3 regions of the Aliirhizobium cellulosilyticum genome follow, and region 1 is predicted to be linked to each of the others. Evidence: riboswitches for the same ligand, from Rfam matches in the RefSeq annotation. Region 1 holds a riboswitch; each other region holds the start of a gene.
The links. A riboswitch is a leader RNA that binds a small molecule or an ion and turns the genes downstream of it on or off. The one in region 1 is predicted to bind thiamine pyrophosphate.
Positions count from the first base shown of each region.

Region 1 (9,958 bases):
CCCTCATATTCGAGAGTCATGAGGAGGTCTGCGAGCGTACACGCCTGCAGAAACTGCCTTTCTCCATTGACGATGAGGTTCATGGGATCAGCTCCTCTTGAAGGACATAACCGTTGGAGAGACGGGTCGCGGCTTTTTTCGCCATGGCCGGCGCAAGCAGAAAGCCGTGGCGGTGCATGCCGGCAATCGCCAGTCCGTCTTCCATCTCCACCACCCGCGGAACGTTGTCATCAAAGGCGGGGCGGATGCCGACGCCGGTTTCCACCATCCTCGCCTCGCCGAAGGCCGGATGCAGCGCATAGGCGGCGTTCAGCAGTTCCATCAGAGAGCGCGCCGAGATCGGCCCGTCATCCTCCGTCTCGATCATCGTTGCACCGACCATGAAACGGTGGTCGTCGCGCGGCACGACATAGATCGGATGGCGCGGATGCAACATCCTGACTGGCCGCGACAGCGTTACCTCTGCGGTTTCCAGATAGAGCATCTCGCCCCGCACGCCACGAAGACCTGGAATGTTCGGGATGGCCGCCGGGCCGGTGCAATCGAGCACGGCTGTATAGTTCTTCTTCGGCGGCGGCCCCCAGCCGAGATGGAACTCTCCGCCATGGTTGCGGATCGCCTTGGCCAATCCCGCCAATGCCCGACGGGGATCGAGATGGGCCTCACCTTCGAAGAACAATGCCTTGTCGAAACGGCCTGCAAGCGCAGGTTCGAGATCGGCGATTTCGTTCTTATCCAGCCAGACATGACCGCGTGTGCGGGAAGCAAACCTGACAAGATCGGCCAGATCGCGCGGCTGCGCCACGACCAGCGTGCCGTTGCAAATGACCGCGCCCGGCACTGCCTTGTCCCACCAGTCGGCGGCATCCAGCCCGAGCGTCAGCACGATCTCTTCTGCCGCCTCGCGCTCGCAAAAGGGCGCCAGCATGCCGCCGGCGAAATGCGATGCGCCCTGCCCAATCGTGTCCTGATAATCGACGATATCGACATCTTCACCGCGTCTCAGAAGCTCAAGAGCCACCGTGAGGCCGGCGACGCCGGCCCCTTTAACGAGAAAGAGAGACATCAGGCTTCACTCCCCAAGACCTCACTCCCCAAGACTGGGCTCGCGGCATTTGCCAGTGGATTTTCCACCGGCATGTAGAGATCGCCACCGTCACGATATTTGGCCGCCATCGCCTCCAGCCCCTCTTTCTGCGCCTCGGCGCGGATGTCGTGGGAGATCCGCATCGAGCAGAATTTCGGGCCGCACATGGAGCAGAAATGCGCCACCTTGTGTGCATCCTTGGGCAGGGTCTCGTCGTGGAAATTCCGTGCCGTGTCCGGGTCCAGCGACAGGTTGAACTGATCCTCCCAACGGAACTCGAAACGGGCGCGAGACAGGGCATCATCGCGCATCTGCGCACCCGGATGCCCCTTGGCGAGATCGGCGGCATGGGCTGCTATCTTGTAGGTGATCACACCGGTCTTGACGTCATCGCGATCCGGCAGGCCCAGATGTTCCTTCGGCGTGACGTAGCAGAGCATGGCGGTGCCAAACCAGCCGATCATCGCAGCGCCGATCGCCGAGGTGATATGGTCGTAACCGGGAGCGATATCGGTGGTGAGCGGACCGAGCGTGTAGAACGGCGCTTCGCCGCAGGTCTTCAGCTGCTTGTCCATGTTCTCCTTGATCTTGTGCATCGGCACATGGCCGGGGCCTTCGATCATCACCTGGCAATCCTTCTCCCAGGCGATCTTCGTCAGTTCTCCGAGCGTCTCCAGCTCGGCAAATTGGGCGGCGTCATTGGCATCGGCGATCGAGCCGGGGCGCAGGCCGTCGCCCAGCGAAAAGGTCACGTCATAGGCGCGGGCGATGTCGCAGATCTCGTCGAAATGCTCGTAGAGAAAACTCTCGCGGTGGTGATGCAGACACCACTTGGCCATGATCGAGCCGCCGCGCGAAACGATGCCGGTGACGCGATTGACGGTGAGGTGGATATAGGAAAGCCGTACGCCGGCATGGATGGTGAAATAGTCGACGCCCTGTTCCGCCTGCTCGATCAGCGTATCGCGATAGACCTCCCAGGTGAGATCCTCGGCAATGCCGTTGACCTTTTCCAGCGCCTGATAGAGCGGCACCGTGCCGATCGGCACCGGCGAATTGCGGATGATCCATTCGCGGATATTGTGGATGTTGCGGCCGGTCGAAAGATCCATGACCGTATCGGCGCCCCAGCGGATCGCCCAGACCATCTTTTCCACCTCTTCCGCCATCGACGAGGTGACGGCGGAATTGCCGATATTGGCGTTGATCTTAACCAGAAAATTGCGGCCGATGATCATCGGTTCGCTTTCGGGGTGGTTGATATTGGCCGGGATGACGGCGCGACCCTCGGCCACTTCGCGGCGGACGAATTCCGGCGTGATGTAATCCGGGATATGCGCGCCAAAACTCTCGCCATCCCTCACAAGGGCTTCCTTCGCCGCCTGCCGGCCGATGTTTTCGCGGATGGCGATGAATTCCATTTCGGGCGTGATGATGCCGGCGCGGGCATAGGCGAGCTGGGTAACCGCACGACCGGCATTCGCCTTGAACGGCATGTTGCGGATGGGGAACTCGGGCGTCAGCAGCTCGCCGGTGGCAAAACCGTTATCCTCCGGCTTGACGTGCCGCCCCTCGTATCGGGCAACATCGCCGCGAGCCATAACCCAGTTTTCGCGCAGGCGCGGAAGGCCCTGATCGATAGCGACGATATGGGTAGGATCGGTATAGGGGCCGGAACTGTCGTAGACGGTGACCGGCGGCTCGCCGGATGTCGGGTGAAGCGCGATCTCGCGCATCGGCACGCGGAGATCGGGATACTCCCTGCCCGCAACATGGATCTTGGTGGAAGCCGGAAACGCGCCCGAGGTAACGGTCGGGCTTTGATTTTTGGCGGCAATATTCATCGTGAGGCTCCAAGTTTCAAGGTTGGAGACCCAGTCCTAGAGCCGGAAAGATGGAAGAACGCCGATCACGGAATCCGGTTTACGGATTTGAGAATTATCGCAGCGTTTTGCACCGTCCCTACGCCAGTATGAACTGGATCAGGTTCAACGGGTCACTGCGCGCGATAGCAGAATCTCAGCCCCTTGCCGGGACACCCCTGGTGAATGCGATGAGGCTATGACAGGCCGGTTGGCCGGTCAAGTGGGTCATGCAAGCACGGCGAGAAACGGGATGGCATTCTCGCGGTGCCTGCATTGGCGGGATCAGTCGAGCCGCGCTTCGCTTGTCGGATCGAAGAAGTGGACCTTGGCGGAACTGATCGACAGACGGATCTCCTCACCGGGCGCAAAATCCACCCGGTCGTTGACGACACAGGTGACTTCCGTGCCGCCGACATCGGCCAGAACATGCGTGTCTGCGCCGGTCGGCTCAACCACCTTGATCGTCGCCTTGGCGCCATCCTGCGTGCCGACGGCAAAGCCTTGCGGACGGATGCCAACCACGACGTCACCACTGCTTCCACCCTTCGGCAGCGATGGCAGCGCCAGTCGCTCTCCGCCCGGAAGAAGAAGGGACTGGCCCTCGATCTTGCCGCGCAGAAAATTCATTGAAGGCGATCCGAGGAAGCCGGCCACGAACATGTTATCCGGACGGTCGTACAGCTCCAGCGGGGTGCCGATCTGTTCGACGCAGCCGCCGCGCATGACGACGATTCGATCGGCCATGGTCATCGCCTCGACCTGGTCGTGGGTGACATAGACGATGGTCGACGCCAGTCTCTGATGAAGCGCCTTGATCTCGGCGCGCATCTGCACGCGCAGCTTGGCATCGAGGTTGGAAAGCGGTTCGTCGAACAGGAAGACGTCGGGATCGCGAACGATCGCGCGGCCCATGGCGACGCGCTGGCGCTGGCCGCCGGACAATTGCGACGGCTTGCGTTGCAGGAGCGGGGTCAGTCCGAGAATTTCGGATGCTTCCGCAACCTTCTTGTCGATCTCGGCCTTTTTCATGCCGGAGATTTCCAGCGAAAAGCCCATGTTCTGGGCAACCGTCATCTGCGGATAGAGCGCATAGTTCTGGAACACCATGGCGATGTTCCGTTCCTTCGGCGACAGCGTGTTGACCACACGCCCGCCGATATCGATACGCCCTGCGGATATGTCCTCAAGGCCGGCGATCATTCTGAGAAGGGTCGACTTGCCGCAGCCCGACGGGCCAACCAGGATGAGGAATTCCCCATCCCGGATGTCGATCGAAACACCCTTGACCACTTCGAGCGCACCAAAGCTCTTGCGCAGATCGGAGACTTGAACCGTCGCCATGATGATACCTCTCTAATGCGTCTTGCGTGGGCGTATGCGCACGGCAAGATATGGCCGGCCCGGCAATGTCAGCCCGAACGCGGCGGCAAACTGGTTGGTGATATGAGAACCACCGGTAATGCGCTGCGGGTGAACCTTCGGCAGCGGCCCCTTCTCCAGCGGCGTGATGCTCATGTTCCAGACATCGATGAGATCGATTTCCCAGTCGCCATCCTCTTCCGGCAGGCCGAGCGCCCATTCGACCGGCTGATGCTCGCCGAAATAGATGTAACGGACGTCGCCATCCTGCGCCGCGGATACGCGCTTGTAGGTCGTGCCCCGCTCCAGCATGGGGGTCAGGCCATTGACCGCATCCTCCTCGAAGATCTTGCGGAGGAAGTCGATACGCGCCGGCGCCTCGCCATGCAGCACGCCGCCCTTTGCCCACCAGAGTTCGTCATTGGCATCGAGGAATGTTTCACCGTGGCCGATATAGCCGCCGCGGCAAAGGGTCAGCCAATAGCGATGGATCAGCTCGTGAGCGTCGATATTGCCCCATTCCTTCGGGATGTTGCCTTCATATTCCGGCTCGTCGTTGACGACAGGCTTGCCATAGGCGGCGCGCCAGTCGAGCGTCTTCTTGACGTCCCAGTTCTGGATGCAGACGTGATCCACCCAGGGTTTGCGGTGATCGTAATTCTTGTCCACATCGCCATTGTGGATCGACTTCGGATGGCGCAGCGGATCGCCTTCCTCGATGATCTGGAAGAAGCGGTCCCAGCGTTCCATCGGCTTCGTGTCGAGAAGGAAATCGTATTCGTTGGCAAGCGACCACCAGACATTTCGGTAGGCGGCGATACGCGCGACGATATAACGGAGATATCGGAAATCCTGCTCCTCCGTCATCGTGCAATAGTCCCAGCGGTCATAGGGATGGAAGAGGATGATATCGGCCTCGACCCCCATTTCCATCAGGCGGCCGATCTGGGTTTCGAAATGCCGGAAGCATTCGAAATTTGGCCGGTCCATGTCATGGCTGCCATCTGCGCGCTTCTCATAGACGTCGAAGAGCGGCTCGTTGGTGTTGTAGATATAGTCCTTCGGGAATACGCCCATGCGGATCTTGTTGAACGGCGCCGTCTCGAGCGTCTTGAAAGTCTGCTCCTGCAGCTCGACCGTCTGGTGCGTCCAAGCATAGCAGGTCGTGCCGAAGGGCAGGTATGGCTTGCCATCGGCATAGGCGAAATGAAACTGGTTGCGCACCCGTACCGGGCCATGAACGCCCAATTTGGCCGGACCGACGGTGAGTTGACCGTTCAGGCCTTCAAGCGCCTTGTCGGTCGACGTCGTGACGAAGCGCCAATCACCCTCGGTTTCCGGGCAGAAGCGCACCTTGTAGACGCCGTCGCCGTCATAGAAGCCGGGAACCGTTACATCGCGGTTGCCGAGCGAGAACGTCGCTGCGAAACTGACGTCGAGATAGGGATTGCCGCCTGCCGGACCTTTGGCGGAGAACTCGAAGACATCCCAGCGGCTCACTTGTTCTGACATTTCTAACTCCTGAATATGATTGGATTTTCAGCCCTTGACCGCGCCTGAGGTCAGTCCGCTGACGAAGTATCTCTGGAAGATCATGTAGACGAGGATGGCGGGGAACACGGTCATGGCGATCGCCGCATTAAGCTGGCCGTAATCGGTCGAGAACTGCCCTTGGAAGGACATCAGGCCGAGCGGCAGGGTCCACATGTGACGGTCCTGCAGCAGCACCAGCGCCATGGCGAATTCGTTCCAGGTGGAAACGAAATCGAGGATCAGCAGCGCAGCCAGCACCGGCAGCGAGATCGGCAGGAATATCCGCCGGAAGACGGTGACATGCGAGGCCCCGTCGATCAGCGCCGCTTCCGACAACTCCTTCGGCACCGCCTTGAAGAAACCATGCAGGATGAAGACCTGATAAGGCACGCCGAAGGCGAGATAAGGCAGGATGACGCCGGGATAGGTATCGATCAGGCCGAAACCGTTCACCAGGGTGAAGATCGGTGCCAGCATGACCTGAAACGGGATCATCGCACCGAAGAGGAAGAACAAAAGCAGCAGTTTGCCGAAGCGCAGCCTGATCCTTGCCAGAGCATAGGCAGCCATCGCCGAAAACATCAGGCCGAGCGGCACCTTGATGACGGTGATGATGACGCTGTTCTTGAACGTCGTCTCGAAATTGCCACGCGCCCAGGCACCGGAAAAGTTGTTCCAGGCGATGGCTTCCGGCGGCGTGAACGCGCTTGTTGCCATAACCTCGGCATTCGACTTGAGCGCCGTGAATGCGATCAGAACGACGGGCGCAATCCAGACGAGCGCAAAGGTAACGAGGATGATCCAGAGGATGATCAGAAACGGGTCCCGGCGCGGCTTGAGCAGCAGGGCGTCGTCTTCGCGGCGGGGTGCTATAGCAGTCATTCGCCTGCTCCTTCATCACGTTGCGACCAGCGCAGGTAGGGAACGACAATGGTCAGCGTGACCAGAAGCAGGATGACCGAGATAGCCGAGCCTCTGCCGAAATCGAAGATCTGCATCGACTGCATGAAGGCCCATAGAGCCAGCATCTGTGTCGACTGGGCCGGGCCACCACCGGTCATGCCGTAGACGATATCGAAGGCTTTGAGGGAGGAAATGGTCGACAGGACGAGGACGATCGCCAACGTTACCCGCAGCGCCGGCAGCGTCACATGCCGGAAAACCTGCCAGCGGCTCGCACCATCGATGCGTGCGGCCTCGACAAGCGAACGATCGACGCTCTGCAGGCCGGCGAGGAAAAGCACCATGGAAAAGCCGACATACTGCCAGGTATAAGCGACGAACATCGAATAGAGAGCGATCTCGCGGTCACCCAGCCAGTCGCTGATCAGCGACTGCAGGCCCAGACTGGTGAGGACCTGATTGAACAGGCCGAAGAACGGGTCATACATCCATCGCCAGATCGTCGCGACCGCGATCGGTGCGATGATGACCGGCAAATAATAGACGGCGCGCATCGGTACCCGACCAAAGAGTTGCTGATTGAGGCCGAGTGCCAGCAGCAGGCCGATCGTGGGCGGGAAGATGACGGCGAGAATTGTCCAGGTGATGGTGTTGCGCAGGGCAACCCAGAACACCGCGTCATTCGTCAGAATGTAGCGATAGTTCTCAAGCCCCACCCATTCCCGGTGCGGATCGAGGCCGTTCCAGTGCTGGAAGCTCAAGAACACCACTTCGATCATCGGCCAGATGGCGAAGGTGGCATAAACCGCCAGCGCCGGGCCGATAAGCATCAGGGCTTGCGCCCGTGAGGACTGCATGATTTTCGAATTGAACATTGGAAACCCGTTTGTCCCGAGTCCTGACCTGCGACACAGGTCGACAGTCTCCGCGGCGAAGACGCCGCGGAGAGACCAGGCAGAGGCCCGATTTACTTTTTGCGGTTGCCGATAAACGTCTGCATTGCAGCCGCTGCCGCCTGAGGCTCGATCCTTGCTGCCGCGACATCGTTGATGACGCGGAAATATTCGGTCGTCACATCGAGCGGGAATGCCTGGTCGCCGTTGACGAACGTGCCCTTCGCGTCGGCGAAGATCTGCGTCCATTCCTTGTGCATGGCCGACGCATCGTCCTTCAGCTTCACTTCCTTGTTGACGGACAGCGCACCGAAGGTGCCGGCAATCTGGGTCTGGAATTCGGTCGAGGTGAACGAATTGATGAACTCGGCGGCGAGATCCGCCTTGCTGGTCTTCGACGAGATGTAGAAATATTCGGCAAAGCCATAGAGGCGGCCGGTGCCGTTGGGGAACGGGAAGACGTCGTAGTCGTCGACGTTACCGCCTTCCTTGATCTGCGAGACGAGCCAGTCGCCTTCGAGCATCATCGCAGCGCGCTTTGCCAGGAACAGGGTGAAGGACTGCTTCTGGTCGACGCCCATGAACGGCGACAGGATATAGTTCTGTCCCCACATCTTCATCTCGGCGAAGGCCTTTGTGGCGCACTCGGTCTTGCTCCAGTCCGCCTTCATCGATTTCAGCTGGTCATGCACATCGGCGCCGCAGGTGGTCTCGAGGATTTCGTCCATCAGGCGCATCAGGTGCCAGTTGACCGAACCGCCGAAAGTGAAGGCCGGAATACCGGCTGCCTTCAGCTTCTTGGCTGCCTCGACCAATTCGTCATAGGTCTTCGGCTCCTGAGTGATGCCCGCCTTTTCAAACATCGCCTTGTTGTAATACAGGCCCTCGCCGGAGAAGCGGAAAGGCACGCCGTGCTGGCCGGAACCGTAGCTCTTGGAGAATGCCAGAGACGGGGCAGTCAGACGGTCGTTCCAGCCGTATTTGGCGTAATCGGCGGTAATGTCCTTGCTGAGACCTGCCTTGACATATTCACCGCCAAGCCCGAGGCCTGCCCAGCTCATATAGACATCCGGCCCTCTGTCCGACCCGGCCGCGACACGCAGGGCGGTCTTGTGCTCGTCGACGCCGCGCATGACGATCTCGACGTTTACACCGGGATGGGATTTTTCAAAATTCTCGGCCGCAGTCTGAAGCGCCTTCACCTGCGATTCCGCAGAATAGCTGATCGTCCAGACGGTCAGATCCTCTGCATGCGCTGCCGTCGCCACCGTTGCCAGTGCAGATGCAGCCAAAAGCCTTGCGAACGTTTTCATAAGATCTCCTCCCAAAGATCGCTTGAAGTCCTGATCGAGGACTATCAAATCATTTTCGTTTCATGTCAAATGTTTTCGAATTTATCCGATTTGTTTGATTTCAGAACCAAGTTGCTTTCATTTGAAAGCCACTCGCGGAAGTAGTCGAAACATCCAGCGACATCCTCTGGCCGGCCGCCACGAACCAAAGGCCATGCCGGCCTTTCAGATTACCGCCTCGGCAATGAAGCGCCGCCAGCTGCGGGCAGTGTCGCTTTTCGCCGATCCTAATGCGCAATCAACCTCCTCAGCAGAGCCTGCCAGCCGCGCGTCGCTTCCAGCCGCCAGGCACTGGCGTCGGGCTGAGGCCGGAACTCGCTCCGGGTTTCATCGGTGCCTGGGGCATCCCCATAAAGGCTCGTCAGCGCCATCATCGCGACGCCGATCGCCCCGACCTCAGCCTGACCGCTCCTCGCGACCGGCCGATCCAGAACATCTGCCTGCATCTGCATCAGGAAATCGTTCGAGGATGCACCGCCATCGGCCAGCAAGCCATCAAGCCTTGCCCCGAGATCCTTTTCCATGGCGGTAAAGACGTCCGCTATCTGCAGGACGATGGCATCGAGCGTAGCGCGCGCCAGATGAGCGCGGGTCGTTGCCAGTGTCATGCCGGAAATCGTGCCCGAAACATTATCGTTCCAATGGGGAGCACCCAACCCGGCAAGAGCTGGGACGAAGACAACCCCGGCGGCATCCGGAACGCTCTGGGCAAGAGCGGAGAGGGCCTTTGCATCCGGCAGGCCAAGCATCTCGGCAGCAAAGGCGGCAGCCTGCGCGGAAACGGTGATATTGCCTTCCAGCGCATAGGCGATGCCGTTCCGGTCGCTCCAGGCGATCGTGCTGGAAAGGCCGTTTTTCGACAACACCCGTCCGGGCGTCAGCGTCATCAGCGACGATCCGGTTCCATAGGTTGCCTTGACAAGACCCGGCGCACGGACGCGATGACCATAGAGTGCCGCGTGGCTG
Region 1 is NZ_JACIGW010000004.1:258,550-268,507, forward strand. Features, by position in the region: gene thiS (sulfur carrier protein ThiS) at 1-83, opposite strand, end outside; gene thiO (glycine oxidase ThiO) at 80-1,066, opposite strand; gene thiC (phosphomethylpyrimidine synthase ThiC) at 1,066-2,931, opposite strand; TPP riboswitch at 3,029-3,140, opposite strand; gene GGE33_RS18415 (ABC transporter ATP-binding protein) at 3,235-4,293, opposite strand; gene GGE33_RS18420 (DUF5060 domain-containing protein) at 4,306-5,823, opposite strand; gene GGE33_RS18425 (carbohydrate ABC transporter permease) at 5,851-6,726, opposite strand; gene GGE33_RS18430 (carbohydrate ABC transporter permease) at 6,723-7,622, opposite strand; gene GGE33_RS18435 (ABC transporter substrate-binding protein) at 7,715-8,953, opposite strand; gene GGE33_RS18440 (FGGY-family carbohydrate kinase) at 9,220-9,958, opposite strand, start outside.

Region 2 (9,958 bases), on a different contig from region 1:
CCGCGTCCGGAACGCGGCGGGCAGAAGAACAACCAGCCTGCACGTTTCGAGGCAAAGCCGCCTCGCAAGGAAAAGCCGATCGATCCAGATTCTCCTTTCGCAAAACTCGCTGCTCTTAAGGAGCAGATGAAGAAGTAAAGGGTCATGAGCGAAAAGCCATCCGGGGATTTGCGGCAACGCATAGACAAATGGCTTTTCTTCACCCGCATGGTGAAGTCCCGATCACTCGCGCAAGGCCTGCTCAATTCCGGCCATGTGAAGGTGAACGGGGCTTCGATCCGCCAGCCGAGCTTCCAGGTGAAGGTGGGCGATCGGGTGGAAATCGCGCTCGATCGGCGCGATCTCATCCTGGTCGTCAAGTCCGGTGGCGATCGGCGAGGGCCTTACGAAGAGGCCAAGGAACTCTACGAAGATCTCACCCCACCGCGCGAGAAAACCGAGCGCCTGACAATGCTGGAACAGGCGCAGCGCATCAAGGGATCCGGCCGTCCGACTAAAAAGGAACGCCGCGAGACAGACCGTCTTTTTCCCAATGCTGGTGATGCCGACTTGGGTGCCGGGATCAATTGGGACGATGATTAGAAAATGCGCCCTGTTTCCGCGTTTTTTCGAAATGGTTTATCCTTGCTAAGCTTGGATAAAGGCTTTACGTGACGTTCGAAAATGCCGGATAGCCCGCCTCTGTCGTTCCAGCGGTTGCGTTGCCCCCGTCCGGCCCTCGGGGCCCGACCGTTCCCAATCGTGTCCTGATCAACGCGTTGATGTGGAGTGCTTCATGACTTATGTCGTGACCGATAACTGTGTCCGCTGCAAATATACCGACTGCGTCGAAGTCTGCCCGGTGGATTGCTTCTATGAAGGCGAGAATTTTCTCGTCATCCATCCCGACGAATGCATCGATTGCGGCGTATGCGAACCTGAATGTCCTGCCGAGGCTATCAAGCCCGATACCGAGCCGGGGCTGGACAAATGGCTGAAGATCAATGCGGAGTTCGCCCAGATCTGGCCAAACATCACGATCAAGAAAGATCCGATGGACGGCGCCAAGGAGCTTGACGGCGAGGTGGGCAAGTACGAGAAGTATTTCTCTCCGGAACCGGGCAAGGGCGACTGAGTCTAGGTTGTCCAGCCGGGATGCGCCTGCCTTGCTGTCGCAGGCGCCATTGAAGCGTTGCTGCTTTCATAGGCAGGACGCTATAATGTTGCTTTGCGGACTCTGTGAAGCAAATTATTGATTTCCGCACTTTTTTGTGGTAGACAAGAGATACTGTTCCACAAGGCGGCACTCGCGTGCCCAAAAAACATCACGAAAGCACAGATCAATCACACGCGCTCCCCGAGACATAAACTCGTTTCATGTTGTCGGTCGCAGCTCAGCGATGGGATTTGTTTTTTCGCGCGCGTTTTGTCGGACCAGTATGGAGTGACCCGACGGTTTCCCCCGTCTCATCCGGGCCTGACAGACCCGGCTTTCCCCTGACCCAGATGTGGGTGAGTAGAAGGGAGTTTTTGAAACGAATGACGACTCAGCAGAAGAAGAATTCCCCGGCTCGCCAGGGTTTCAAGACCGGCGAATCGATCGTGTATCCCGCTCATGGCGTTGGTACGATCAGTGCGATTGAAGAGCAAGAAGTTGCTGGCATGAAGCTCGAGCTTTTTGTAATCGACTTCGAAAAGGATAAGATGCGCCTGAAGGTTCCGGTCGCCAAAGCCGTTGCTATCGGCATGCGCAAGCTTTCGGAAACGGATTTCGTCGAACGCGCGCTCAAGGTCGTGCAGGGCAAGGCTCGTGTGAAGCGCACCATGTGGTCGCGCCGCGCCCAGGAATATGATGCAAAGATCAATTCCGGTGACCTGATTTCTATCGCTGAAGTGGTCCGCGATCTCTATCGCGCTGAAAACCAGCCGGAACAGTCTTATTCCGAGCGTCAGCTTTATGAGGCTGCTCTCGATCGAATGGCCCGTGAAATCGCGGCCGTCAACAAGATGTCGGATACCGAAGCTGTTCGTCTTGTCGAGGTCAATCTTGCCAAGGGACCCAAGCGCGGCAAGAGCCTTGATGAGGATGAAGCGCAGGAAGAAGCTGCCTGATTTTTCTGAGATACAGCAATAAAAAAACCCGGCCTCGAGCCGGGTTTTTTTATTGGAACTTTTGCGCTGTCGCCGCGTTAACCCGCCGGAACGGCGAATTGATTGCTGCGTAACGCTGCCCTCGGTTCCCTTCTGAAACTGTTGCGACCAGGATGTTCCGGGTCGCTGATGAGGGGGCGAGATCAGCAGTCCGAACTAACGTTGGCATCCTTCGCGGATGTGCGTTTGCAAGGTTTCCCGCTGTTCATCGTCATATCAGAACCGTTGACGGAGAAGACGATGACAGCCATGTCCGCAGACCGCACAATGATCAAGATAGCGATGTCAGCTCCCTATCTCGCCCGGGAAGAGGAGCGTGATCTTGCCATCCGATGGAAAGACGGCCAGGATCAGAATGCACGAAACCAGATTGCACTTGCGCATATGCGTCTCGTCATAGCCATGGCTTCGAAGTTTCGCGGCTTCGGTCTGCCGATGAGTGATCTCGTTCAAGAAGGTTATGTAGGGCTGCTTGAGGCGGCGGCAAGGTTTGAGCCGGCGCGGGACGTTCGTTTTTCAACCTATGCTAGCTGGTGGATCCGCGCTTCGATGCAGGACTATATCTTGCGCAACTGGTCGATCGTGCGCGGCGGGACCAGCTCTGCGCAGAAGGCGCTTTTCTTCAATCTACGCCGGTTGCGTGCAAAGCTCGCCCGCGGTGACAGCAATCTTACTGCCCGTGCCATCCATGAAGAGATCGCGGTGGCGCTCGGTGTCAGCGTAAACGACGTGCAGACAATGGATGCACGTCTTTCCGCCAACGATGCCTCGCTGCAGGCGCCGACGATTGCTGGTGACGCCGATAGCGGCGAACGGCTGGACATGCTGGAGAGCAACGAGCCACTTCCCGACGAGCAGGTCTCGGGGATGATCGACGGCGAACGACGGCTGAAATGGCTGCAGGGCGCGCTCACCAAACTTAACGACCGCGAGAAGAAGATCATTCGTGCTCGCCGGCTTACCGACGACGGAGCAACGCTCGAAGCGCTAGGTACCGAACTTGGCATTTCCAAGGAACGCGTGCGTCAGATCGAAAGCCGCGCCATCGAGAAGCTTAAGTCTGCGCTCGTTTCCGCCAATCCGCAGATGGCTGCTGCCGCCTGCTGAGTGTGAAGGGGTGTTCCTTCACCCCGCTATTCGGAAATGATCTTCATCTTCTGGCCGGGCGACACCGTCGCGCCGGCCGGTAGCGCGTTGATGAGCTTGAAAAGATCGAGCTTTCGATCCGTTCCCATCATCCGTCCCGAGAGCGATGCAAGAGTGTCACTTGGGCCAACCGTGACGATCCGCACGCGAAGCGGCTTCAGGGAGGCTATTTCTTCTGGCGTCATACGACGAAAGCTGTTGCGTAGCGTATCTGCCGTAGATTGTAGGGTCGTGTTACCCTTTGGTACCGCTGTCAAAAAGCGGAAAATTTGCTCATTGAGGCGCACGACGGTCACGTCGAAATCCCAGCGCTCGGCGGAGGCGCGGGCGGTTGCGGCCGGCAGGCCGTTGACGGTGGACTCGCGCACGGTTTCCGGCTGCAATCCTGCAACCCAGCCGCTCGTCAGGTAATTCGTCAGGTTGTTATTGTCGCCGGCGGCAACGCCATCGAAACGGATGGCGCTTTCGCCGGGGCCGGTTGCGAGCACCGCCTCGACCTTGTTGTCGATCCGGAAATCCGGCGGAACATCGAAACGGATGCCGAGGCTGCCGTGTAGGAACGTCTGGCCTCGAACATAACCTTCCTGCGGGCTGTCGCCGTAAAGGAGACCGTCGATGCCGGCGAGATAATAATCGCGGCCACGGTCGCCGACGCCTTCCTGGCCGAAGGCGCGGGCATGGCGGCGCGCGAGATCGACACGCTGGGCCGAATTCGGGTGGCTTGAAAGGAAGTCGAGGCTCTGGTCGTTATCTGGATCGACGGCGGAATAGCGGGCGTAGGCTGCCATGGAATCAAGGAAGCGAGCGGCTGCATAAGGATCATATCCGGCTTCGCCGAGCATGCGCACGCCGATAACATCCGCCTGCAATTCCTGCTGGCGGGAGAAGGCGGCGAGACGCAGCTTGCCACGTGCGAGCGCCTGCTTGCCGGCGAGATCGCTCGACAGGACCTCGGCGACGACTCGGCTGGCAATGACTTCCGCCTCTTCCCGCTTCTGACGCTCGATGCCGTGATTGGCGGTGACGTGGCCCATTTCGTGCGATAGGACGGCCGCCACTTCCGACGCATCGTTGGCGAGCGCCAGCAGACCGCGTGTGACATAGAGATAACCGCCTGGCAGCGCGAAGGCGTTGATTGCCGGCGAATTCAGAATGGTGATGCGGAAGGACTGGGTTGGATTTTCCGAAACGGCCGTCAATGCACCGGTGATACGCGCGACCAGACGCTCGGTCTTCGCATCGCGATATTCGCCGCCGTAACTTGCGACAATGCGCGGATGCTCGCGGGCGCCCATTGCGGCACGCGGGTCATTCTTCTGAACCTGGTCGACAGTCTGCGGGTTTTCCGACGGCGATACATTGGGTGTATAGGCCTGGTCGAAGATCGACTGGCAGCCGTAAAGCATCGAGGTGACGGCAAAGAGTGTGGCTGCGGAACGGAATGCGCGGCTACGCTGCCAAAATCTCGGCCACCTGGCACGATCCGTCTTTACAGTCTTCGCCTGCACTACCATCTCCGGAATTACACTTCGGCATCCTGCCGTCGCGTCTGGCTTCGTCTTCCGCCCGTTGTCGCTTACCGTCTTTCGCGCCAACTGCACAGATATTCCTAAATGAATATGTATTGCCTACTGGGTATGAAAAGAAAATAAACTTGAACGCCGATGCCATTGGGCCACGTCCAAATTGTGGCGGTGCCCATGCACGCTTGATGACTTTCGTTCACACAGTGCCGGATAGGGCCGAAACGGGTGCGGCAAATCGCGAAAGGTAATCCGCCTTTGCTTCGTCGGTAGCGATCTGCCCCTTTTCGACATGCAGGATGCGATCTGCAATGCGGGCAATTTCCTCGCGGTCATGGGTTATCATGACCACGGTATTTGCATTTTCCTTATGCAGGTCAAGAAGAAGGGCGGACATTTGCAGACGCAGATCGGTGTCTAGCGCTGCGAAGGGTTCGTCCAGCAGGAGCACCGGCTTGTTGCGCAGCAAAGCCCGGGCAAATGCTGCCCGCTGTTTTTCTCCTCCCGATAGCGAGCCCGGCATGCGCTTGCCGAATCCGGCAAGACCAACACGCACCAAGGCGTTTTCGGCGCGGTCCCTGTCTTGCGGGGAAAGCCGCAAAGACGGGTTGAGGCCAAGCGCGACGTTGGTGAAGATGTCGAGATGGGCGAAGAGGTTGTGATCCTGGAAGACTACCGAGACCGGTCTTTCCGACGGGTGGCTCAAGGTCTGGTCGATTCCGGCGATAAGGATGTGGCCTGATTGCGGACGTTCGAAACCGGCAATCAGATTGAGCAGCGTCGATTTTCCTGCGCCCGACGGGCCGGCGATCGCGGTGACTGCGCCCGGTTCGATGCGGCAATCGAAAGCGAAACTCGTCTTGCCGAGCGTCAGCGCGACCTTGTCGAGGACGATGCCGTCATGCATTCGCGTTTTCCTTTTTGCCCGCGGTGCCGAGTATGGTCAAGGCAAGGCAGATCACGCCGAGGATCAGCGCCAGCCCATCGGCATCGTTCGTTCTGTAACTCGATAGCGTGCTGTAGACCAGCCAAGGCAGGGTGACGAGCTCGCTGGAGCCGAACAGGGCAACCGCACCGAGATCGCCGAGGGAAAGTGCCATAGCGAAGGAGAGGGCGGTGAGTATCGGGCGTGTCAGGACGGGGAGATCGATTAGCCGCCACTTGGCAGGGCCGCTGATGCCGAGTGAGGTGGCCAGCCGGGCGGTCTGATGGTGGTGGTCATCCAGTGCCGGTTCGAGCACCCGCACGGCGAAGGGCAATGCCATCAGAGCATTGATGAAGGCGACGAGACAGGGTGCAAACGAGGCGACATTGCCGAATTGCCGAAGCACCAAAAACCAGCCGGTGCCGAGAATGATCGGCGGTACGACGAGAACGAGCGAGGATGTGCCGGCGAGCGAGGTCGATAGAAGCCGTGCAGCAATATTGGGATCACGCCGGTCCCTGATCGTCTGCCGCGCCATGATGATGGCGAGCGATGCGGAGACGGCGATCACTGCGGCAGTTACGGCGATCACGAGGCTTGTCGTGGCTGCCTGAATGAAGCGTGGTCCGTTGACGAGTTTCCAGAGATCCGCACGAAGGCCAGCGACGAAAACCGAGAAGAGCGGCGAGGCGACGAAGATGACGGCGACAGCAATGATGAGGCCATCCCACAGGCGGGATGCGGATGAGCGCCCGTCGAGGCGCAAGACCTTTCGGCCTGCGGTCCTGACCGTATCGGTTGCCGCCGGCAGAAACGCGATGAGGCCGATCACGGCCGCTGTGAGGGCGATCTGCAGAAAGGCGAGTGCGACCGCGCGCGGCGGGTCAAAATCAAAGCGTAGGGCCTGGTAGATCGCCACTTCCAGCGTGGTTGCGGCCGGGCCGCCGCCAAGTACTAAGACCAGCGTGAAGCTGGTGGCGCAGAGCATGAAAATCAGCCCCGCAACGCCGGGAACGACACGCGCGAGCGCCGGCCATTCGACAAAACGGAAGATCGAGGCCGGCTTCATGCCGAGGCTGGCCGACAGAAGCCAGTATTCCGCCGGCAGTCGCTCGAGCACGGAGAGCAGCAGGCGCACGGCGAGCGGAATGTTGAAGAATGTATGAGCGAGCAGGATGCCGGAAAGGCCGTAGACGCTGACCGGGTGTTCCAGTCCGGCGGCAGTAAGCCAGCCGTTCAAAACCCCTTGCCTGCCCCAGACGCCGAGGAGGCCGAGCGCGCCGACGAGTGCCGGCAGGCCCATGGGCAAGGCCATGAGGCGGAGGATCCAGGCTCTGCCTGCAAACCGGGGGCGGCGAGCCAGGGCCAGCGCGACCGGAATGGAGAAGGCAACCGACAGCAAGGTCGACAGGGCCGCCTGCCAAAGCGTGAAGCGCAGAATGCTCCAGGTATAGGAGGTGAAAAGCCGGGATGCCGATTGATCGCCATCCCAGGCCAGCAGCGTCGCGATCGCAGTGCCGACAAAGACGATGATGGCGGCAAGCACGGCAAGGCCAGCACCGATGCCGCGTCGTCTTTCAGCAGTCGTCAGCAAATGCGATATTCCGTCCGTTTCGACATGTCACTTCTTGCTCATGGCGGTCAGCCATTCGTCGATCCAGGCCTGACGGTTCTTCGCCACTTCGTCGGAGCCGATCAGCAGCGTCTTTTCCGGCTTTACAAGCTTGTCGAAAGCCTCAGGCAGCGGGGCGGCGGTGGCGGCGGCCGGCATCATCCAGTTGGTGGTCGGAATGATATCCTGTGCGGCCGGCGATATCAGAAACGTCAGGAAGCTTTTCGCCAGATCCTTATCCCGGGCGTGTTTCAGCATGCCGGCGACTTCGATCTGGATGTAATGGCCGTCCGAAAAACTTGCGGCCTGATAGCGGTCGGTTTTTTCCTCGACCATGTGATAGGCCGGCGAGGTCGTATAGGAGAGCACCATCGGCACTTCGCCCTTGGTGAACAGGCCATAGGCTTCCGACCAGCCGGGGGTGACGGTCAGAACCCGGTCCCTGAGTTTCGCCCAGGCTTCCGGCGCCTTGTCGGCATAGACGGACTTTACCCAGAGCAGAAGGCCGAGACCGGGGGTCGAGGTGCGCGGGTCCTGAATGGCGATCTTCTGCGAAGCGTCCCCTTCGATCAGATCCTTGAGGCTCTTCGGCGGGTTCTTGATCGTTTGCGTATCGTAGATGACGGCGAAGTGGCCGTAGTCATAGGGAATGAACGTGTCGTCTGCATAATTGCCGGGAACCTTGACGGCGCCTGCATCGACGCCGTTCGCCTCGAAAAGGCCTGTCGCCTTGGCTTCGGAGATCAGGCTGGTATCCAGGCCGAGCGCGATATCGGCTTCCGATCCCGTACCTTCCAGCTTTAGACGGGTGAGAAGCGCCACGCCATCGGCAACGCCGACGAAATTGACGGTGCAGGCGCAGGTCTTTTCAAACTCGGCCTTGATTTTCGGGCCGGGGCCCCAGTCGGAGGTGAAGCTCTCATAGGTATAGACGGTGAGCGTCTTGTCCTGAGCTTCAGCAGCAAAAGGGGTGAAAAACATGGCCGTGGCGGCCAGAAGAAAAGTCGAAATCCCGCGCATCAGCGCCTCCTCAAAATGTCGATGTGGGGAATAGGCGCTGGTTGCGAGCCGTCTAATCCCTCCGCCGGTGTTAGCCGGATCAGGTTCCGCGGGTTGGCGTTTCGCCTCTCAGCCCAGCAGACGCAGGGCACCCCGTTAGAGCGTGCAAAGATTTACCGGTCTCGCTTCATGCTGGCAAGAGGGGCAACACAATCGTTCTCTCCATGGAAATTCCCCTCTGGCCTGCCGGCCATCTCCGCCAAAAAGGGGGACAAAAAACCGCCGCCCCCGCTTGTTTCCAATCGGGCATAAGCGACGCGTCCAGGTTAGCCCTCCCCCTTGTGGGGAGGGTTGGGAGGGGGCTTTTATCGGTGAGCCGCAATTGCCAGTGGATCACCCACCAGACATGTCCATATACATGACTTCCCAGACATGGCCGTCGAGGTCCTGGAAGCTGCAGCCGTACATCGGGCCCATTTCCATATTGGGCTTCCACTCCGCGCCGCCGGCGGCAAGCGCCTTTGCCTTGAAGCCGTCAACCTCGTCGCGGCTCGATGCGGAAAGGCAGTTCAGCACCTCTTTCGTCTTCCTGGCGTCGGAGATATCGCCATTGATGAACATGCGGAACTTGTCGTGGGTGAGAAGCATCACGTAGATCTGCTCGCTGACGACCATGCAGCTTGCGGTGTCATCGGAAAAATCGGGGTTCTTGGTGAAACCGAGCGCCGTGTAAAACGCCGTGGAAGCCTGAAGATCCGCCACCGGCAGGTTCACGAAAATCATCCGCATGTCGATATTCCTCCTTGATTATGGACGCCATCAGCTGGCGCCCTTCCTCCAAGGACGAAAGATGCGGCACGGATTCGACAAGTCCATGCAGGAATTTTGACTCAGTTTGCGTTTCCGCGAAAAACCTTGAGTTCGCGGGGAACGATGGCCATGCCGCCGAGGCGGTTGGCGATCGCATAACCGATCGTCTGTTCTACCACTTCAGGCCTGACGGGTTTGGTCAGAACGCCGAGCGTTCCTTCTACGCCATCCGCGATATCTTCCGGATTGCCGGTCATGAATACGACCGTGAGGCCATATTGTTCGGCAAGTTCGCGGCCGATTTCCGGTCCCGTCCGGCCATCGGCGAGATTGACATCGACGAGCGCGATATCCGCATGGGCTGCGAGCGAAAGCGCGTGCTTGCGGGCATTCGCCAGCCCCACGACCTTCAGGCCCATGTTCTCGATCGTGTCGGCCACGTCGAGCGCAATCAGAAACTCATCCTCGATAATCAATACGCGCTGATTCATCGCCTCATTTGCCAGCCGACGACGCGATACACTTGTCAGCATTGGACATCTCCAGAGTTCATCTCGGTTTTGCCGGTTGCATGTTTTAGCAACCTGACACGCACCAAACGCGATGAATGTCGGGATTGTTCCGGGGCGAGACACTGATTTTCTTGATTAAATATTTGTTAAGGCTAACAAATATTTAATTTTCGAATGCCTGGCGCATCGTGCTCAGCCCTCGATTTCCTCGCGCAACATTTCCAGCTCCAGCCATTCCTCCTCCATTTGGGTCAGCTTTTCGCGCAGCTTTTCCATTTCGGCAGCCAACTTGTTGAAGCTT
Region 2 is NZ_JACIGW010000009.1:2,752-12,709, reverse strand. Features, by position in the region: gene GGE33_RS24270 (helicase-related protein) at 1-138, shown strand, start outside; gene GGE33_RS24265 (RNA-binding S4 domain-containing protein) at 145-582, shown strand; gene fdxA (ferredoxin FdxA) at 776-1,114, shown strand; gene GGE33_RS24255 (CarD family transcriptional regulator) at 1,519-2,091, shown strand; gene GGE33_RS24250 (RNA polymerase factor sigma-32) at 2,371-3,237, shown strand; gene GGE33_RS24245 (M48 family metalloprotease) at 3,264-4,682, opposite strand; gene GGE33_RS24240 (thiamine ABC transporter ATP-binding protein) at 4,999-5,706, opposite strand; gene thiP (thiamine/thiamine pyrophosphate ABC transporter permease ThiP) at 5,699-7,318, opposite strand; gene thiB (thiamine ABC transporter substrate binding subunit) at 7,346-8,356, opposite strand; TPP riboswitch at 8,396-8,501, opposite strand; gene GGE33_RS24225 (VOC family protein) at 8,729-9,124, opposite strand; gene GGE33_RS24220 (response regulator) at 9,226-9,678, opposite strand; gene GGE33_RS24215 (ABC-F family ATP-binding cassette domain-containing protein) at 9,850-9,958, opposite strand, start outside.
Region 2: another riboswitch for thiamine pyrophosphate. It lies ahead of thiB (thiamine ABC transporter substrate binding subunit); the one in region 1 lies ahead of thiC (phosphomethylpyrimidine synthase ThiC).

Region 3 (9,958 bases), on a different contig from region 1:
ACGCTGCCGGCGCTCTCAAAGCTGGCACAGGGCGGCACTGCCGTCGGTACCGGCCTGAACGCCCCGATCGGCTTTGCTGAAAAGGTTGCCGACGAAATCTCCAAGATTACCGGCCTGCCTTTCGTCACCGCGCCGAACAAGTTCGAGGCTCTTGCCTCGCATGATTCGATGGTCTTCTCGCATGGCGCCATCAACGCAGCTGCAGCCGCCCTCTTCAAGATCGCCAACGACATCCGTTTCCTTGGCTCAGGTCCTCGCGCCGGCCTCGGCGAGCTTTCGCTGCCGGAAAACGAACCGGGCTCATCGATCATGCCGGGCAAGGTCAATCCGACCCAATCTGAAGCGCTCACCCAGGTCTGCGCGCACATTTTCGGCAACCATGCGGCGCTGACTTTCGCCGGTAGCCAGGGCCATTTCGAGCTCAACGTCTACAATCCGATGATGGCCTACAACTTCCTGCAGTCGGCACAGCTTCTTGGCGATGCTGCAGTCTCCTTCACCGACAATTGCGTTGTCGGCATCGAGGCACGCGAAGACAACATCAGAAAGGGTGTCGAGAACTCACTTATGCTCGTCACCGCCCTGAATTCGAAGCTCGGCTACGACATCTGCGCCAAGATCGCCAAGACCGCTCACAAGAATGGCACGACGCTACGCGACGAAGCAGTTGGCGGCGGTTACTTGACGAATGAAGAATTCGATCAGTATGTCCGTCCGGAAAACATGATCGGCCCGAAATAAATATCATGAAACAGGGTTTCGCATTCCGGCGCGCAGCCGGAATGCGGCCACTGCATACCACAATTGCACCTATCATCATACAACTATAGATAAATCAAAAGATACTTAGTTACGACACGTAGTCACTTATCGTATTGAGTAATAATAAATTTTAGCGCCACCAAAAATTCCTTTTACTACTTGAACGAAGCGTCGACGAAATAGATCCTTAATTATTTTCCAATAGATTTTAATATAAGATTTTATCAAATCCATAGGGTCTAACTGGGGGTCGTCGATGACGACGATATCTGCATCGAAGCCGCATTCGGGTGACCTGATGGGGCAGATCATCTATGCAGTGCGGTCAATGGGCGTATCGCCCATACCGCGCAATTATCAGCTTTTCTATGAAGCCTATATAGGCTCGAACCCGGATCTTACTCGAGAACTCGCAGCGCTTGGCAGCCGAGCTACTCAGGAAGATCTGGACATAATTTCAGAGCGTTATCTCGGCGGGCCTCAAGCTGCCGTTATCGAGAAGGCAAACGACCGTTTGCTCGGGGAACTCGATGCGCTGCTGAAGCTTCTGCGCCAAGAGCAAAACTCGCTCGAAAGTTACGGCAAGCTGCTCAGCGAGACCGCGTCGAGAATCAATACGAAGAACAGTTTCTCTACGGATATCATCCGCAGTGCCATCAGCCTCTTGCACCAGGCAACCGATGACAAGATGGCGCATGGCGAAAAGACCGTCGACGACATGGTTCAGCGATCCAACGAAATGGATCAGGTGCGCCGTGAACTTGATGAGTATAAGCGCATTGCCAATACCGATTCACTGACGCGACTTTCAAACCGTCGCGCCTTTGATGAGCGCCTGGCCAGTTCATTCGACAACCAGACGGCCCTGCCCCTCACCGCGCTTGTTCTGGCTGACATCGATAACTTCAAGAAGATAAACGACAATTTTGGCCATCCGGTTGGCGACAAAATTCTCGCGACTGTCGCTTCTGTGCTGCGCGCCAATGTACGGAAAGATGTATTCGTCGCGCGCACCGGCGGTGAAGAGTTTGCGATCATCGTTGAAGGCAATACGCCGGACGAAGTAATGGTGATCTGCGAGCGCGTGCGCCGTGCCCTTGAGACAAGAACCTTCCGCAACTCTCGCTCGGGCGTAAACTACGGACCGGTGACAATCTCGCTCGGTTATTCGATGGCCGTCCAGGCAGCCGATCCCGGCGAGCTTTACGCACAGTCGGATGCAGCTCTCTATTATGCCAAAAACAGCGGTCGCAATCGCTCGGTCTTCTTCGAGGAGAGCATGAAGAGTCATTACATCAGCAAGAACTGGCTGATCTACAAGAAGTAAAAGGCAGGCCGCCCGGCCTGCCTTTTCTCTTTCAGGATATCTCTCACTCACCACATGGTTTTGGCCGCACGCGCCGGCCATTCACGATCATAGGTTTCCCGGTCGAAATCCGCTTTTGCCGCCTTCAACAATTGCCCTGGCGTCGGCAAAGTCGTCGGGTCGACGAAACGATCGACATTCCACAGCTCGGATCGCATCAGTGCGCGGGCGCATTGGAAATAGACCTCATCGATGCTGACGATCGCAACCGTTCGCGGATGTTTGCCATCCATCTCGAAGCTCTGCAGGAGAGATGGCTCGGCGGAAACGACTGCCCTGCCGTTGACGCGCATTGTGGTGGTCGAACCGGGAATAAGGAACATCAGGGCGACACGAGGATCGCGAACGATGTTGATAAGCGAATCGACACGGTTGTTGCCGCGCCAATCCGGCAGCAGCAGCGTATTTTCATCCTCGACCCTGACAACACCGCCAATATCGCCGCGCGGCGAACAATCGAGACCTTCCGGGCCCACCGTCGCAAGCGCTACGAACGGAGAGATCTCGATCATGTGCCGATATTCCGGCGTCAATTTTGTCGTCACCTTGGCAGTCGACGCTTCGCTCGAAGCGCCATAGATCGCTTTTAATTCCTCGATCGAGCGGATGATCATGGTTTCGTCATTCACGTTGCAGCCTCCTGCGCGGCGGCCTGTTCTGCCGCGCGTTGCTCTCTTTGCCGTCCCGTTCTTGCGGCAATGACGTCGGCGGGACGTGCGTTGCCCTTGATCAGCGAGCGACCGGCATAGATGCCACCGATCTGCTCTAGTGCGAAACGCTCGCGATCGGTCTCGCGAAATTCCTCGATGATCTGGGCTGCCAGTTCTTCCTCCTCGCCAAGCACGCTCAGCACTTCGGTGCCGAAATTCAGCGCCGATTCGTAGGTCTCCCGAATCTGGTAGTCGACGCCGGCTTTCAAGAGATCTATCGCGTGGCCGCGGTCATAGGCACGGGCAAGCAGCGGCACCATGGGAAATTCATCCTTGACGATCTCGGCTATCTTGATGGCCGCTTCCTTGTCGTCAATACAGATGAGGATCGCCTTTGCGGTCGCTGCCCCCGCGGCGTGGAGGATTTCCGGGCGGGAACCGTCCCCGTAAAAGACCTTGAAGCCGAAATCGCCGATATCCCGGATAAATTCGGCATCCTTGTCGATGATCGACAGCGTATAACCGCGCGCCAGCACCGGCTGGCTGACGATCTGGCCGAAACGGCCGAAACCGATCATCAGCACAGTGCCCGCAATATCTTCCGGCGCGTCAAGCCCGCTTGTGTCGACCTGCGGCTTGGGTGCAATTCGGACATAAACAGCCACGACCAGCGGCGTGACCACCATGGACAGCACGATCGTTGCGGTCAGCACTGCATTCGTCTCTGCGTCGAAAATGCCGGCCGATGTCGCAGCGGCATAGAGCACGAATGCGAATTCACCGCCCTGCGCCATCAGGATCGCACGGCCGACACTTTCCGGATGAGGCGTACCGAGAAGGCGGGCAACACCATAGATTACCAGTGCCTTTACGATCATGTAGGCGATCACGGCAAGAACGACATGCTGCCAGTTCGCGGCGATGACTGCGAGATCAACCGCCATGCCGACGCCCAGGAAGAACAGGCCGAGCAATATCCCCCGGAAAGGTTCGATATCGGCTTCAAGCTGATGCCGGAAAGAGGATTCGGACAGGAGAACGCCAGCAAGGAAGGCGCCCATGGCCATGGAAAGTCCGGCGAAATCCATCAGCAGCGCTGACCCCAGCACCACCAGCAGGGCGGCTGCCGTCATAACTTCACGGGCACCGGAATTGGCCAACAACCGGAAAAAGGGGTTGAGAAGATAACGTCCAGCAAGAACGAGAGCCACCAGCGCGGCGAAGCCGATAGCAACAGACTGGAAACGTTCCATGATGGATACGGTCTCACCGTGCGAAGCAAGGAGCGCGACAATCGCCAGCAGGGGTACAATGGCCAAATCCTCGAAGAGCAGGATCGAGACGATATGTTGGCCTTTCGGGGTATGCAGATGATTGCGCTCCTGCAGCATCTGCATGACGATTGCCGTCGATGTCAGGACGAAACCTGTCCCTGCCACGAAGGCAACGGGAGCCGTCTGGCCAAACCCCATTCCAATCGCCATCAGCGCCACAATACAGGCGCAAACCTGAAGTGCGCCGAGGCCGAATATATCCTTGCGCATGCTCCATAGGCGCGAGGGCTGCATTTCCAGCCCAATGATGAAGAGGAACATGACCACGCCGAGTTCGGCAATGTGGAGGATGGCTTGTGGATCGGAGACCAGCTTCAGGCCGAATGGGCCGACAACCAGGCCTGCCGCCAGATAACCGAGAACCGAGCCAAGCCCTATACGCTTGAACAGCGGCGCGGCGATAACGCCTGCGCCCAAAAGCGCCACGACCTGTACCAGTTCACCTGCATTCGATTCTGCCGCCACCCGCTTTTCCCCTTGCTTATCCTGTTAACGCGCTCGCGCGCCGTCTCGGCTCAGGCCCTTAGCAGCCAGATCCTCTTCGTATTGTCGAAAAAGATCGTCACCATTCGTTCCCAACTCGCGCAGATAACGCCAGGTGAAAATTCCACTGTCGTGTCCGTCGTCGAAAGCAATTCGCACGGCATAATTTCCGGCCGCAACCAAATTTCGGATTGCCACCATACGCTTGCCGGGAACCGTCACCTTTTGGCCTGGACCATGGCCTTGAACCTCGGCCGAGGGCGAGAGAACGCGCAGCCGCTCGGCGGGCAGCGCAAAACGCGCTCCATCGTCGAATGTCACCGTCAACGTCCGCTTGTCTTCGGCCACACGCAGTTCGGTGGGCCAGCTGTCGTTCGAAACCTCGGTCATATCCGCTCTTCCAATTTCACCCGCTCAGGATTATGGATTTCATCAATTCGCCGCAACCCTGCGCGTCGCGCCGTTTTGATCAAAGTGCCATCCGCTTTGTCGGTATAAAGCTTGACGTCATCGATGATGACCACCAGATTCCGGCAATCAGGAGTATATTGACTTGAATTCCATCGTTACCCCACCATTGTTCGGCAATCCAGCATCGGCCCAGGCACCGATGATCGATCCGTTTGGTCGTGCGGTGACTTATCTTCGTGTGTCAGTGACGGATCGCTGCGATTTCCGCTGTACCTATTGCATGGCAGAAAATATGACTTTTCTGCCGAAGAAGGACCTGCTGACGCTCGAAGAGCTGGAACGTCTCTGTTCCGCCTTCATCGCGAAGGGTGTTCGCAAATTGAGACTCACAGGCGGCGAACCGCTTGTGCGCAAGAACATCATGTTCCTGGTCGAGGCGCTTGGAAAACAAATCGATGCAGGAAGGCTCGATGAGCTGACGCTGACGACCAATGGTTCGCAGCTTGCCCGTTATGCGCAAGAGCTTCATGACAACGGTGTGCGCCGCATCAATGTTTCGCTCGACACGCTCGACGAAGCGAAATTCAAGGCTATCACCCGCTGGGGCAATTTCCGTCAGGTCATGAACGGTATTGATGCTGCCCAGAAAGCCGGGATCAAGATCAAGCTCAATGCCGTGGCGCTGAAGGATTTCAATGAGCATGAAATCCCGGAAATGATCCGTTTCGCACATGGCCGGGACATGGACCTGACGCTGATCGAGACCATGCCGATGGGCGAGATCGAAGAGGACCGCACTGACCGCTATCTCCCCCTGTCGCAGGTTCGGGAAAGCCTTGAAGAGCAGTTCACTCTTTCCGAAATTCCTTACAAGACAGGCGGTCCCGCCCGTTATGTCGAGGTAAAGGAAACAAATGGACGATTAGGCTTCATCACGCCGATGACGCATAATTTCTGCGAAAGCTGCAATCGCGTACGTCTCACCTGCACCGGCACGCTCTACATGTGTCTCGGCCAGAACGACGCCGCGGACCTGCGTTCCGCCTTGCGCGGCTCTGACGATGATGATTACCTCGCCAATGCTATCGATGAAGCGATCACCCGCAAGCCGAAAGGCCATGACTTCATCATCGACCGCACTCACAAACGCCCCGCGGTCGCGCGACACATGAGCGTCACCGGCGGGTGACCTCATCCTCCCACAGCTCGACGAAATGATTGACCGGCCCGTGTCCGCTGCCGACCGATAAGGTGTCGGCAGCGTTTATAGCCTCGGCCAGATAAGCTTTCGCCAACTTCACCGCCTCCACCATGGATCGTCCCTTGGCAAGTTCGGCGGCAATGGCGCTCGACAGGGTGCAGCCGGTGCCATGGGTGTTCCTTGTCGTCGTTCGCGGCCCTTCAAACCAGGTCACGCCACCAACATCCACCAGTACATCCGGACTGTCGTCGCTGGCGAGATGGCCTCCCTTGATCAGCACGGCACCCGGTCCTTGCTGCAGCAAACCCGTCGCCTGGCTGGCCATTTCCGCCCGTGTCTTAGCCTCATTCTCGCCCAGCAGGACTGCAGCTTCGGGAAGGTTCGGCGTGATGACGGAAGCAAGCGGCAGCAGCCGGTCGATAACCGCTTGACCGGCATCGGAGGCAAGAAGCGGAGCGCCACCCTTTGCGACCATCACCGGATCAAGCACGATCGGAATACCCATTGCATGGGTCTCAAGCAATTCTGCAACGGTGCGCGCAATCTGCGCATTGGCGATCATGCCAATCTTCACTGAATCGACCCTTATGTCGGCAAAAATCGCCTCGATCTGGGCGCGAACGAACTCCGGAGGCAACGCATGAATGGCGGTCACGCCCTGCGTATTCTGGGCCGTCAACGCCGTCAGCGCTGCCATGCCATAAGTGCCGCGGGCGGAAAATGCCTTGAGGTCCGCCTGTATGCCGGCGCCGCCGGATGGATCGGAGCCGGCAATCGACAAGACATTGCGAATCGTCATTTCTTTGCCTCCGCAATTTTATCGGCGATCAATCGTGTGGCAGCTTGGGGATCGGGCGATCCGCATATGGCAGATACGACCGCGAGACCCTTTGCCCCTGCGCGAAAGATTTCTTCGACATGTTGAACCTTGACGCCGCCGATCGCCACTGCGGGTATCGGGGATGCCGCCACGATCCGCGCAAGGCCTTCAAAACCGATCGGCTGCTTGTGATCCGGCTTCGTGCCGGTCGCAAAGACCGGGCCGACGCCGACATAATCAACCACCGCCGGATCAACCCGTCGCGCCAGATCTTCCGTCTCTACGGAGAGACCAAGGATTAGCCTATCGCCAACACGCTTTCGAACCTCCGTCGCATTCATGTCTTCCTGCCCGACATGAATACCGTCTGCACCGATCGCGAGCGCGGCCTCCACATCATCGTTGACAATCAGCGACACGCCGGTCCCTGAAAGGGCAGCTTTCAGCTGCAGGCCCGTCGCGATCATCTCTACGGTCGTTGCCTGCTTGTCGCGCAACTGCACCATCGTTGCCCCGCCCAGCACGGCAAGTCGCGCCGTCTCGACCATGCCGATCGCGCGACAAAGATCCGGGTCCAGCACCAGATAAAGGGAAAGGTCGAACTGCTTCATGCCGGTATCACCCGCGCTACGGCATCAACGGCATCCGGGGTCACCTCCGCAAGCAGATCGAGGAAACGCACGGCAAAGGAACCCGGCGCATGAGCGTCCCGTCCCGCCAGTTCGCCAGCTGACGCAAACAAGGCAAGCGCCGCAACCGTTGCCTCAAACGGCTTGTCCGGCATGGTTGCTGCAAAACCGCCGATGACACAGGTCAACGAGCAACCGAGCGCCGTCACTTTCGGCATCAGCGCAGATCCACCGAGAACATGAACGGCACGATGACCGTCGGTGACGAAATCCCGTTCCCCAGTCACTGCGACGACACAGCCATGACGAATGGCAAGAGCGCGGGCAGCAGCCTGCGCGGAAGCAACGCTGTCACCCGAATCCACCCCCTGCCCCGATGCATGCTCGCCGGCAAGCGTAATGATTTCGGAAGCGTTGCCGCGGATTACCGTCGGCCTGTGCTCCAGAAGCGCGGACACTGCGGCACGCCGATAGGCGGTCGCGAAATGCGCGACCGGATCGAGTATCCAGGGTTTTCCCGCTTCGCTTGCAGCCTCGGCGGCCTGCTTCATGCCGTCGAAAAAGTCCGGCGAGAGGGTCCCTATATTGACGGTCAATGCCGCCGCTATGCCTGCGAATTCCGCCGCCTCTTCCGGGCTGTGCACCATTGCAGGCGATGCGCCCGCAGCCAGCATCACGTTGGCGGCAATGTTCATCGCGACGAAATTGGTGATGTTCTGCACCAATGGATTTTTCTGCCGCATCGCTGCCAGCAATGCGCCGGGTTTCAATGATTGAGCGGAATCGTCTGCCATCTGCGCCTCCTTTTGAGGCGGAGGTCGACGTGGGGATACGACGTCAAGAACGAAGACCCGAACGACTCCCTCCGCCAGCATGATCTGGTTCAGGTTCAAAGGGTACTTCTCAGCCCGGCTTTCGCCGGACGCCCCTGTCATGATCAACAACTACCGGATGATGATCCGCGATTCCAGCCTTTTTACGCAAATGCGGCGAGATGCGGGCTTAGCCTTAGCCTCGAAAGCCGCCGTCGTGTCTGGCGGCGGCTTTTGAAGTTTCACGAGATTCTGGGCATCTGCCTTCACGTCATGCGGCGCTGCTACGGTGCAAACGCGGCTGAGGCTCCTGGTAATAGGTCCCGCTGCTGTCGCTGGTCCTGAAGCGGCCGATCTTCTGGGTCAGATCCTCCACCCGGTGACGCAGGCCACGTATTTCGGCATTGTTCTCCTCGACCATGGCGGCATTCTGCTGGGTTATCAGTTCGACGTCGTTGACAGCCTGCGTGACCTGCGTGATGCCAGTCGACTGCTCTGCGGCAGCCGAGGAAATCTGTGCCACCAGTTTTCGAACATCGGTGACGTGAGCAATGATCCTGGAGAGTGCTTCGCCGGTTTCCTCGACGAGCTGCACGCCGCTTTCGACCTGCGTTGCACTTGCCGAAATCAACTGCTTGATCTCGCGAGCCGCACCCGCGCAGCGCTGGGCCAGTTCGCGGACCTCCTGGGCGACAACAGCAAAACCGCGGCCTGCTTCACCAGCGCGAGCAGCCTCGACGCCGGCATTCAGCGCCAGGAGGTTCGTCTGAAAGGCGATCTCGTCAATGACGCCGATGATCTGGCTGATCTTGTCGGAGGAGCGGCTGATCTCGCCCATGGCATTGACTGCGCGTGCCACGACCTCGCCTGAGCGGACGGCGAACTCTTCGGTCTCGTTGACCGATTGAGACGTCTGACGGGCATTGGTAGCGGTGCTACGCACAACACCGCTCAAGTGGCGCAAAGCCCGAGAGCTTTCCTCCAGCGCGGCCGCCTGCTGTTCCGTGCGTTTCGCCAGATCGTCGGCGGAGGCGGAAAGATTGGCCGTACCGCCATTGATCTCCTGCGCCGCAAAACCGACTTCGGACAAAGTCGCACGGAGAGCATCGACAGCCTGATTATAGGTTCTGGCCATCATGACGAAATCTGCCGGGAGATTTTCGTCCATCCCCGTTGCCAGATCGCCCTCGGCCAGATTGCCGAGCACGCCCGAGAGCGCGGTCAACGCATGCTGCTGATCGGCCGCGATGCGGGCACGTTCGCCGGCACGCTGTTCTGCTTCCGCCGAGGAGAGCTCCCGGGCGGCGGCGGCTTCCTGCTCCAGCCGAACATTTTCTCTCGCAGCGTCGCGGAATACCGTAACGGAACGAACCATGTCACCGATCTCATCGCCACGCTCGCGGCCTTCGATCGAAACTTCGAGGTCGCCGTCGGCAAGACGCTTCATCACTTCGGTCACCCGGCGCAGAGGGCCACGCAATGTCTCGACC
Region 3 is NZ_JACIGW010000001.1:1,509,900-1,519,857, forward strand. Features, by position in the region: gene fumC (class II fumarate hydratase) at 1-741, shown strand, start outside; gene GGE33_RS07080 (GGDEF domain-containing protein) at 1,019-2,089, shown strand; gene GGE33_RS07085 (pyridoxamine 5'-phosphate oxidase family protein) at 2,137-2,742, opposite strand; gene GGE33_RS07090 (monovalent cation:proton antiporter-2 (CPA2) family protein) at 2,754-4,577, opposite strand; gene GGE33_RS07095 (gamma-butyrobetaine hydroxylase family protein) at 4,602-4,985, opposite strand; gene GGE33_RS07100 (hypothetical protein) at 4,982-5,119, opposite strand; gene moaA (GTP 3',8-cyclase MoaA) at 5,206-6,195, shown strand; gene thiD (bifunctional hydroxymethylpyrimidine kinase/phosphomethylpyrimidine kinase) at 6,182-7,006, opposite strand; gene thiE (thiamine phosphate synthase) at 7,003-7,638, opposite strand; gene thiM (hydroxyethylthiazole kinase) at 7,635-8,450, opposite strand; TPP riboswitch at 8,500-8,596, opposite strand; gene GGE33_RS07125 (methyl-accepting chemotaxis protein) at 8,740-9,958, opposite strand, start outside.
Region 3: another riboswitch for thiamine pyrophosphate. It lies ahead of thiM (hydroxyethylthiazole kinase); the one in region 1 lies ahead of thiC (phosphomethylpyrimidine synthase ThiC).